3 regions of the Geobacillus sp. PLS 41 genome follow, and region 2 is predicted to be linked to each of the others. Evidence: riboswitches for the same ligand, from Rfam matches in the RefSeq annotation. Region 2 holds a riboswitch; each other region holds the start of a gene.

Region 1 (3,207 bases), 870 kb from region 2:
GCTTTCGTAGCCGCGCCGCTCAAAATAAGCGCCTGTCTGCCAATCCGATCCTGGAAACGCCGGGTAGCTCCCTTTCTCTTTGGCGAGCTCCATGCTCGCTTGAATCGCCAAATACGCGATCGTTTCATACAGCTCGTCGGCATAGCGGACCGCTTCGTCCGACTCCCAGCGAATGCCTTTTAACGCCAACAAATGATGCCAGCCAAAGGTTCCAAGCCCGACAGCGCGGTATTTTTGATTCGTCAGGCCGGCTTGCAGCACAGGGATATTGTTTAAATCAATGACATTATCGAGCATCCGCATTTGAATCGGGATCAGCCGCGCCAAAACGCCGTCGGTCACCGCCCGCGCCAAGTTGATCGACGATAAGTTGCAGACGACAAAATCGCCTGGGATTTTCTCAATGATGATCGTCCCGTCTTTCACATATTGCCGCTTCGTCACTGTCGGGCTTTGGTTTTGCGCGATTTCCGTGCAAAGGTTGCTGCAGTAGATCATCCCGAGATGGCGATTCGGATTTTGCCGGTTCACTTCATCGCGGTAAAACATAAACGGCGTCCCCGACTCGAGCTGGCTGCGCATAATGCTTTTCATCACGTCGATCGCCGGCACTTTTTCTTTCGACAGCCTTGGTTCGTTGACGCATTGCCAATATTTTTCCCGAAAGCTGCCGCTCCCTTTTTCCTCATCATAAAAATCTTCCAAGCTAAACCCCATCACCTTCCGCACTTCATGCGGATCAAACAAGTACCAGTCGCCGCGCTGTTCGACTTGCTCCATGAACAAATCAGGGATGCAAACGCCGGTGAACAAATCATGCGTCCGCAGCCGTTCGTCGCCGTTGTTGAGCCGCGCATCGAGAAACGCAAAAATGTCTTTATGCCACACATCCAAATAGACGGAAATGGCTCCCTTTCGCTGTCCCAGTTGATCGACGCTCACCGCTGTATTGTTCAGCTGCTTCATCCACGGGATGACGCCGGAAGAGACCCCTTTGAACCCTTTAATGTCGCTGCCGCGCGAACGGATTTTGCCTAAATAGACGCCGATGCCGCCGCCCGATTTCGACAAATTGGCGATGTCGGTGTTGCTGTCATAAATTCCTTGCAAGCTGTCATCGACCGTATCGACAAAGCAGCTTGAGAGCTGGCCGTACGACTTCCCAGCGTTGGCAAGCGTCGGCGTCGCCACGGTCATGTATAAGTTGCTTAACGCCCAATACGCTTCCTTCACGAGCGCAAGCCGCTGCTTTTGCGGTTCATTCGCCATGAGCGTCATGGCAATGACCAAAAACCGCTCCTGCGGCAATTCATACAACCGCCGCTCATAATCGCGCGCCAAATACCGGTCCGCGAGCGTGCGCAGCCCAATGTACGTAAACAGCTTGTCCTTCTCCGGATCAAGAAACGCACCGATGGCGTCGACTTCTTCTTTCGTATAACGTTCAAGCAAGAACGGACTGTACACCCCTTGTTCCGTCAGCGCAACAAGCAGCGAGTAGAAATCGCCATACCGCTCGCGTTCATCGTACCCGCGCTGCCGCGCCGCTTCACGGTACAATTGCCGCAAATACAGCCGGGCGCACACAAACGTCCAGTCCGGCTCTTCTTCATCAATGTAAGAAAGTCCTTCCAAAATAGCCGTTTGGTGCAGCTGTTCTACCGTGACGGACTCCTTTCGGCTAAGAAGCTGCCAAACACGCTCGACGTATTCATCAAGCGACAGACGGCCGAATCCAGCCGCGGCTTGCTCAATCAGCGCCGCAAACTCTTCACGTGAAAACGAAACCGACTTCCCTTGATCATCGAGGATGACCGTTTTCGTCAATGTGGTCATTCGTTTCTTCCCTCCTCCATAAAAAAATCCGCTCGGGCAGGCGAGCGGATGAAACGACAGACGGAAAAAGGCAGACGAACCCCTTGTTCTTTTCCCCTATCGTTTCATCTTCTCACACCCCGAAGAACATGAAACGTTCCAAGCAAGGCAGGTCTCCTGACTCGTGCATCGTCCTACTTTGGGTCCTTCCCAGCGGCGCGCTGAATGGCTCTTGCCGCCAGTGGCCATCCCATTTCGTCCGCACATACAGTTGCGGGGGCAGTTCCGGATTCACACCGGATTCCCTATTAAGTCCTGATGGACACCGTTGCTTAGCAGAACAATATGTAGTTGTAAAAAAAGACCTCAAAACCAATATATAGTAGTTTAGCATCCTGATGGAACAAGCATATACCAAAACCGGGAAAATTGCAAGAGCGGGAGAAAGCAAATTTTCTCTTTCGCTTCGCCAAAGGCAAGGAAACTGTCCGCACCATCGAAAAAGGCGTTCTAGGTGTCGCCCTTAGAACGCCCTGTCGTTTCCCTGCTACGCCTCCAAAACAGACGCTGGCCGCTCCTCGCTTTGTGCGGATGAAGCAAAATCGTACTTCTTTTCCACATACACTTGATGCCAAACCATAAACGCCAAGACCGTCCACAGCTTGCGGCTGTGGTCCGCCTTGTGGCGGGCATGTTCATCCAGCAGCCGATAGAGCACGTCCTTATGGAACAGATGATCAGTTTCGCTTTCGTGGATGAGCTGTCTCGCCCAGTCATACATTTCGTTTTTCAGCCAGTGGCGAATCGGCACGGGAAACCCTAATTTTTTCCGGTTTAACACATGATCCGGTACGATGCCCTCGGCCGCTTTGCGCAAAATATATTTCGTCGTGCCGTTGGCTGTTTTCATGTCAGGGGCGATTTGCATAGCAACCTCAAATACCTTTTTGTCTAAAAAGGGAACGCGCAGCTCAAGCGAATGGGCCATCGTCATTTTGTCCGCTTTGACTAAAATATCGCCCCTTAGCCATGTATGAAGATCAATATACTGCATCCGGTTGACGGGTGGGTAATGAAGCGTTTCGCGGTAAAAAGGAGCCGTCACCGCCGTATATTCGCGCCCCTCTTGGTACGTTTTGAGCAACGCCGCTTTTTCCTTTTCGCTATAGATTTTCGCATTGCCGACATACCGTTCTTCAAGCGGCGTCGTGCCGCGCTCCAAAAAGCTTTTTCCTTTCATTCCGTCCGGAAGCATCTTCGCGATCACCCGCAACACCGCTTTTACGATGTTTGGCATGCGCGCAAACAGCCGCAACGACTCTGGTTCGCGGTAAATGTTGTAGCCGCCAAACAGCTCGTCCGCCCCCTCGCCGGAAAGCACAACCGTGACAT
Region 2 (3,207 bases):
TCAATCGGACTCGCTTTCGTCCACCCTTTTTCGATCAACACTTCATACACGAGCCCCGCCATGCCGTACAACCCGGCGTCGCCGCTTGAAATGACGGCGACCGTTTTGCCGCGCTCGGCCCACTTCACCGCCGCTTGGGCGCGGCTCACTTCTTCGGTCATGCCCGTGCTAATGATCTCTTTTCCAGCAATGAGATCGCGCACAAGTTCGATGTACGTTTTGTAGCCAATGATGACGTCGCTTTCTTCAATCGCTTCCCGAGCCCGTTTCGTCATATGGTCGACGCTTCCCGGGCCAAAGCCGACAATGAGCAATTTGCCGCCCACTTTACAGCCCCCCTCTCCATATCTCGATTATCATCGACATCCCTAACCATATGCTGTAAATCCCTGTGACCGCACCAAGGACATAAAACAGTCGTTCCCGCTGCTTTGCTTTCCAAAATCCCCACGATAATCCAGCCGCTGTAGCAATCGTCGCAATGAGCAAGCCGGCGACAAACAGCACAAGCTGAAGGACAGCGGCGCTCACACGCACTTTTCCGACCGCGTGGGTGATAATGGCTAGCTGGGTCGGGCTTTCGACGCCAATGCCATGAATGATGCCGATGATCAAGGCGCCAGCCCAACCAACATGCGAAAAAGAACGGCAACTGTCCATTTCCCGCCTTCCCCGCAGCCATCGAGTAACCGTATGGCCGAACTCATAAAGGAGCTGAAACCGGCTTTTCACCTCACCCCGCCGAAAAAGAGAAAAAAGCATCATCCCGCCAAGAAGCACAAGCGTAACGCCAACTAAGAGCTCAATGGCGGCGGCTGACGACTCGGAAAGCCGGGCGCCGACCATGAGCGCCGCCACCCCCATGACAAACACGATTGCTCCGTGTCCAATAGCGTACATGATTCCGAGCGCCAACTGCTGTCTTCGCCGCGACTCGCTTCCGACCATATCCGCAATGGCCGCGACATGGTCGCTGTCCATCCCATGACGCATGCCGAGAAATATCGCTAACATTACATAACTGGCCCATTCCATCATTACGTCCTCCTCTTTCGAACGCCAATAACCGACTCCGTCCCACCAAGACGGGTCAACCCGTCTTCACGGTATTCATACGTCGCCCACGCGCGAAGCGGCTCGCCGTTTTGCAAATGGCGATGGACGACCTCTTTTGCCTTCTCCGGTGTCATCAACCGGTACCAGACGCCATCCGGGTAGACGATCATCACACACGCATCTTGACAGCGTCCGTTGCAGCGCGTCCTTGTTGTATGGACAGCGTCGTCAAGCCCAAGGCGGGCGATTTCCTCGCGCACCGCGGTTGTCACGTCATCTCCGCCATGGCGGAGGCACGTCCCTCCGTTGCAAATGAGCACATGATGCTTCATTCCCCGCAAATCCCACGTCGCCACCAAATCCCCCCTTTTGCTAGAATGGTAGAATGAAATGCGGCAGACGGACGGTTTTTCGACAAAAGAAAAAGCACCTCTACAGCAGAGGTGCAGAAAAATGTATACGAAAGCCGTAAACGGCCCAAACAGGGCCCCTAAAGCCGTCATTCTCCCGCACGTCTGCCTATAGTCCCGTAGGCATCCGTCCGATCCAAACAAGGCAGGTCTCCTGACTTAGGATCATCGCTTGGCGGCGTCTTCCCGAAGCATCCTTCAGTGACTTGTTGCCGCAAAGCTCCCCATCACAGTGGCGGGCACCGTGCCGGATTTTCACCGAGCTTCCCTTTTTCACCCAAGCCCTAAGCGGGCTAGGCACCTTGTTTGTCTTACCGCCATATATGCGCTGTCATGGAACAAGCATCCGTTTTCATCGTAGTACAACCAATGCGTTGCCGTCAACCGTTTTTTGCCGACAAATCTTTGTTGGCGACGACAACGCCGTCCGCATCAGCGTACACGTACGCCCCTGGCTCCCAGCGGACGCCGCCAAACTCGAGCGCAACGTCGCGGGCGCCTTTTCCTTCTTTTTGGCATTTCGAGCGGGCGTTCCATTTCAACCAGAACGATACATCTCCAACTTGTCCAGGTCTAAGACAAATCCAGCGCCCAGCAATATATCCAATCCTAACAAACCGTTAATCCCCTCATAGTCCATCCCGCTAAAATCAATTTCATACTCTCTTAGCTGGAAAGAATCTAGCTGAATACAGTCTAATTTTTTTGTAAACGCGTACTCTTTCCCACCGATTCCGTAATAAGCCACAATACGATCGCCCGGCTCTACCCGCAAATGAATATCTTCTACTGCATTTTGAGAAATCACTGTTTTCGCCGCACCAGTATCAATCACCATATTATGAATCAACTTAGACCTTCCTTGATAAACGATTTCGATCGATGCAAACAGCAAGCCTTCACGATATTCAATCTGCATAATGAAATTTCCCTCTCAGGCCAATCGCTCCCCGAACTTTTAAAACAATCTCCTTGTGGCTAGTATGATAAACAAGCTGATTCCCTTTCGATTGCAGCAACTCACGAGTTGCATCCTTGTCCGAAACCGTTCCGATAACAGCCACCTCTTCAATGATTTCTTGATCTCCCTCTAAATGGGACTTTAATACTTGTAATTTCACAAATTGATTTGGATACAATGAACGCACTTCCTGCCATTCCATCTCCATCGCCTCAACCTGTTCGTTGTATTGAACGAGACTCAACCGCAGCCGTCAACCATTTTTCGCCAACAAATCTTTGTTGGCGACGACAACGCCGTCCGCATCAGCGTACACGTACGCCCCTGGCTCCCAGCGGACGCCGCCAAACTCGAGCGCAACGTCGCGTGAGCCTTTTCCCTCTTTTTTGCTTTTCACCGGGCATGTGCCGATCGCCATCACGCCAATCGGCATGGCGCCAATTTCCGCTGAATCGCGGATGCAGCCGTGGATGATGACGCCAGCAAGCCCCCTCTCGCAAGCGATTTGCGCCAGCCGGTCGCCTAATAGCGCGACGCGGCGCGAGCCTTTTCCATCGACCACGAGCACCGTCCCCGGCGGCACCGTCTCCAGCGCTTCTCGGACAAGGACGTTGTCTTCAAACACATCGACCGTCGCAATCGGCCCGGAAAACGCCCGCTTTCCGCCGTACGATTGGAACGGCAACTCGCATACTTGCAACTCGTCTAAAAATTGATCGCATAAATCGGCTGTTTTCATTGTCGCTCTCCCCTTTCATGTTTTGCATTCGCCGTCATTCG
Region 3 (3,207 bases), 1.6 Mb from region 2:
AAGGCGAGCTGTGTCAGCACATGTTTTCGTGGAATGTCGTCGCGAACGAACGACCAGTTTAACATGGTTACAGGGCCTGTCAGCATGCCTTTGACAGGTTTATGGGTCAGCGACTGGGCATATACCGTTTCTTCTACGGTCATCGGTTGTTGGTAGGACACATGGCTAAAAATAATGGGCGGGCGAACACAACGTGATCCATACGATTGTACCCAGCCGTTTGTCGTGCATGCCATGCCTTGCAGCTTTTCACCGAAAAATTCTACCATATCTGTGCGCTCAAATTCCCCATGGACAAGCACGTCGAGCTGCAGTTGCTCTTGAATGTCGATCCATTTTGCGATTTCTTTCTTTATAAAGGACTTATATTGATGATCGTTCCATTCCCCTTTTTTCCACTTCATCCGAGCTTGACGCACGTCGCTCGTCTGCGGGAAGCTGCCGATTGTCGTTGTCGGCAACAGCGGGAGTTGCAAATGTGATTGTTGTATCTTTCGTCGTTTGCTGTAAGGTGTTCGGCTTACCGGAACGGCTGTGATCTCGTTTATTTGTTCTTGTTGTTTGCGGAACTTGGCTAAATTACTGTTTGTTTGTTCGTCGTATTGGATTAGCTTGTCGATTGTTGTGTTTCCTTTCATATATTCTGTCAGCATACGTATTTCATCTAATTTTTCATCGGCAAATGATAAAGCCCCAGCGAGCTCCGGCGGCAGTGAATGTTCGTGTTTTGTCGTGACAGGGACGTGCAGTAAGCTGCAAGACGGTTGAATGATCAGTTGTTCAGCAACGTTTGCTAGATGGTGAAGGAGCGTCGCTTTTTGGGCAAGCGAACTTTTCCATACATTGCGGCCATCTACAATCCCAGCAACTAATATTTTATCTTTCGGAAATCCATAGGTGTTTATGTTTTTCATGTTTTCGCCATTATCATGTACAAAGTCAAGCCCAATGCCTGCGACAGGTAAAGCAACGATTTCACGATAATGCGACACGCTATCAAAATATGTTTGTAAAATAAGGTTTATATTTGGTACACCGCGATGAAAAACTTCATATACATCACGAAATGCATCGACGATGTCATCGTCTATATCTTGGACGAGAATCGGTTCATCGATTTGGACGAATGACACGCCCGCTTCGCTTAGTTGTTTGAATAATTCTACATAAACAGGAACTAATCGTGCGAGATGTTTGCGCCACTCGTGTCGATCGTATTGCTTAGAAAGCAAAAGAAACGTAATCGGTCCAAGCAACACAGGTTTTGTTTCTAAATCGAATGTTTCTTTTACAAGGTTGTATTCTTTCAATAGGCGATTCTCCACTAATCTTGGCTTTGTTTGTCCAATTTCAGGCACGATGTAATGGTAATTTGTATTAAACCATTTCGTCATTTCAAGCGCATGTTGCCCATTTGTCCCGCGTGCCATCGCAAAATATTGCTCAAGTGTATCGTCTATTTGTTGAAATTGCTCTGGAATATATCCAAACATGAATGCTGTATCTAATACGTGATCGTATAAAGAAAAATCTCCAATTGGAATGAGATCGATTCCTTTCTCCATCTGTTTACGAATCGAATCAAGTCGAATCGCTTCCATCATTTTGGTGCATTGTTCTTTGGTGATCTGCCCATTCCAAAACGATTCTAACGTCTTTTTCCATTCTCTTTTCTCCCCAATGCGTGGATACCCTACATTTGAACTGCGGATGAACATGTGGAAGCACCTCCAGTTATTTGATCCCAATCAAGCAAAAAACCCTCTTCCAACGGAAGGAGGGTATAACTAGCTTGTATTGAGATACGTGAAGTGCCTCAATATCATATGTCCTCACTCCTCCCTATGACGCGTAGGTCGAAAGTGCATACAACAGGCAGGTCTCCTGACTTAGCTTCATCGCTGTTTATCTCCTTCCCATTTCAAATGAAACAGTGGATTGTGATAAACAGCTCTGCATCACAGTGGCGCGACCGTGTTGGATTTTCACCAAACTTCCCTTTTAAGGTTCACCACATGTGTGAACCACCTGTTGCGTGAACTGATTATTTGGTTGTATAAAATTTAGAATAAAAGAATTTTTTGTTTTTTTCAACCGAAATGTTTTTGTGAAGGGGTTTTAAGAGGCATAACGGCATAGTAAGCAGGGATATTTTTTGAGTTAATATTAGTATTTTATGTAAAAATATGTTTTTTGTGAAAATGCAGGACTGACGTGTGATTTTCATCCCCGGGTGGAGGGCAAAGTGCGCTGCCCATGGAATTTTTCTGCGAAAACAAAACACCGTTTCTTGTACATTCTTTCAGAAAGCCTTTTCCCTCTTTTCTGAAGAGTGTGCTAAATTTTTTGTGAATTGTTTCGGAGGCTCTTCACCAAAAGTTGTACATGATTTTTTCTGAACATACCCCATTTACGCTTGTAAGGGAAAATCAACAAATCAGTGATTTTTTCAAATCTTTGTGCAGGAAGCTGTATTGCTTGTCAAGTACATGTTGTGGTGAGGAGCCGTTTCGGGCGGAAATTTCCATTTGTTTCAAAGATGGGGAGGAAATTTGATCAAGTTTCACGACTTTGTCATTGACATTCAAATGTATATGGATGGTGGGAAAGACGAGGAGGAGATCCAGATGGATAAGTCGATGAGACACGACATCGCACTGTTTCGGTACAGGATGATCGCTCCGTTGGTGAATGGGCACCTCGACCTGCCTTCCGTTTTGCCTATTCGATCGAGCTTGGCTCTGTTCCCATGTCTTGATCCGACAGCTACTCTTGGCAACACCGGACGCATCCCAGCGTCGACTCGGTTCGGCCTGCTCTTGCTTTGGTTCATTTCCTCTGTGGCAACGGAAAAAATCGCCCTTATTCATTACAGAAATCTTGTGCTCCTCTCCCCCTTAAAGGAGTGGGAGGAAGCGCAATATGGTATAATTTTCTTGACGATTGGAATGCGCCAAGCCTGTTCCGTCCGTCTCTATCCGACAAAAGAACAGGAACCGTATATCCGGAGCATCATAGGATGTTGCCGATTTGTGTACAATCATTTTCTCACTCGCTGGACAGAAGGCCGCCTTGAAGGCATATGTTTGTGTGCACGAATGGTCCACGTTGAAAGAATAGTTCCTCCGGTTTTGGAAAGATGAAAGTAAACCATGAAAATCATGCACGCGAGGTAGTGGACAGGCGTCATGATGAAAAGGGGTGGGT

What was found. A riboswitch is a leader RNA that binds a small molecule or an ion and turns the genes downstream of it on or off. The one in region 2 is predicted to bind cobalamin.
Region 1: another riboswitch for cobalamin. It lies ahead of ACVX3G_RS15715 (ribonucleoside-diphosphate reductase subunit alpha); the one in region 2 lies ahead of ACVX3G_RS11310 ((2Fe-2S) ferredoxin domain-containing protein).
Region 3: another riboswitch for cobalamin. It lies ahead of metE (5-methyltetrahydropteroyltriglutamate--homocysteine S-methyltransferase); the one in region 2 lies ahead of ACVX3G_RS11310 ((2Fe-2S) ferredoxin domain-containing protein).

Annotation. Positions count from the first base shown of each region.
Region 1 covers NZ_CM151395.1:3,139,072-3,142,278, forward strand. The annotation lists gene ACVX3G_RS15715 (ribonucleoside-diphosphate reductase subunit alpha) at 1-1,836, opposite strand, end outside; cobalamin riboswitch at 1,966-2,161, opposite strand; gene asnB (asparagine synthase (glutamine-hydrolyzing)) at 2,363-3,207, opposite strand, start outside.
Region 2 covers NZ_CM151395.1:2,268,577-2,271,783, reverse strand. The annotation lists gene cobJ (precorrin-3B C(17)-methyltransferase) at 1-326, opposite strand, end outside; gene ACVX3G_RS11315 (HoxN/HupN/NixA family nickel/cobalt transporter) at 328-1,035, opposite strand; gene ACVX3G_RS11310 ((2Fe-2S) ferredoxin domain-containing protein) at 1,038-1,412, opposite strand; cobalamin riboswitch at 1,594-1,786, opposite strand; partial or broken gene ACVX3G_RS11305 (RraA family protein) at 1,847-1,987, opposite strand; gene ACVX3G_RS11300 (retropepsin-like aspartic protease) at 2,005-2,385, opposite strand; gene ACVX3G_RS11295 (hypothetical protein) at 2,375-2,629, opposite strand; gene rraA (ribonuclease E activity regulator RraA) at 2,681-3,166, opposite strand.
Region 3 covers NZ_CM151395.1:360,839-364,045, reverse strand. The annotation lists gene metE (5-methyltetrahydropteroyltriglutamate--homocysteine S-methyltransferase) at 1-1,718, opposite strand, end outside; cobalamin riboswitch at 1,858-2,047, opposite strand; partial or broken gene ACVX3G_RS01640 (helix-turn-helix domain-containing protein) at 2,628-2,705, shown strand; gene ACVX3G_RS01635 (helix-turn-helix domain-containing protein) at 2,688-3,143, shown strand.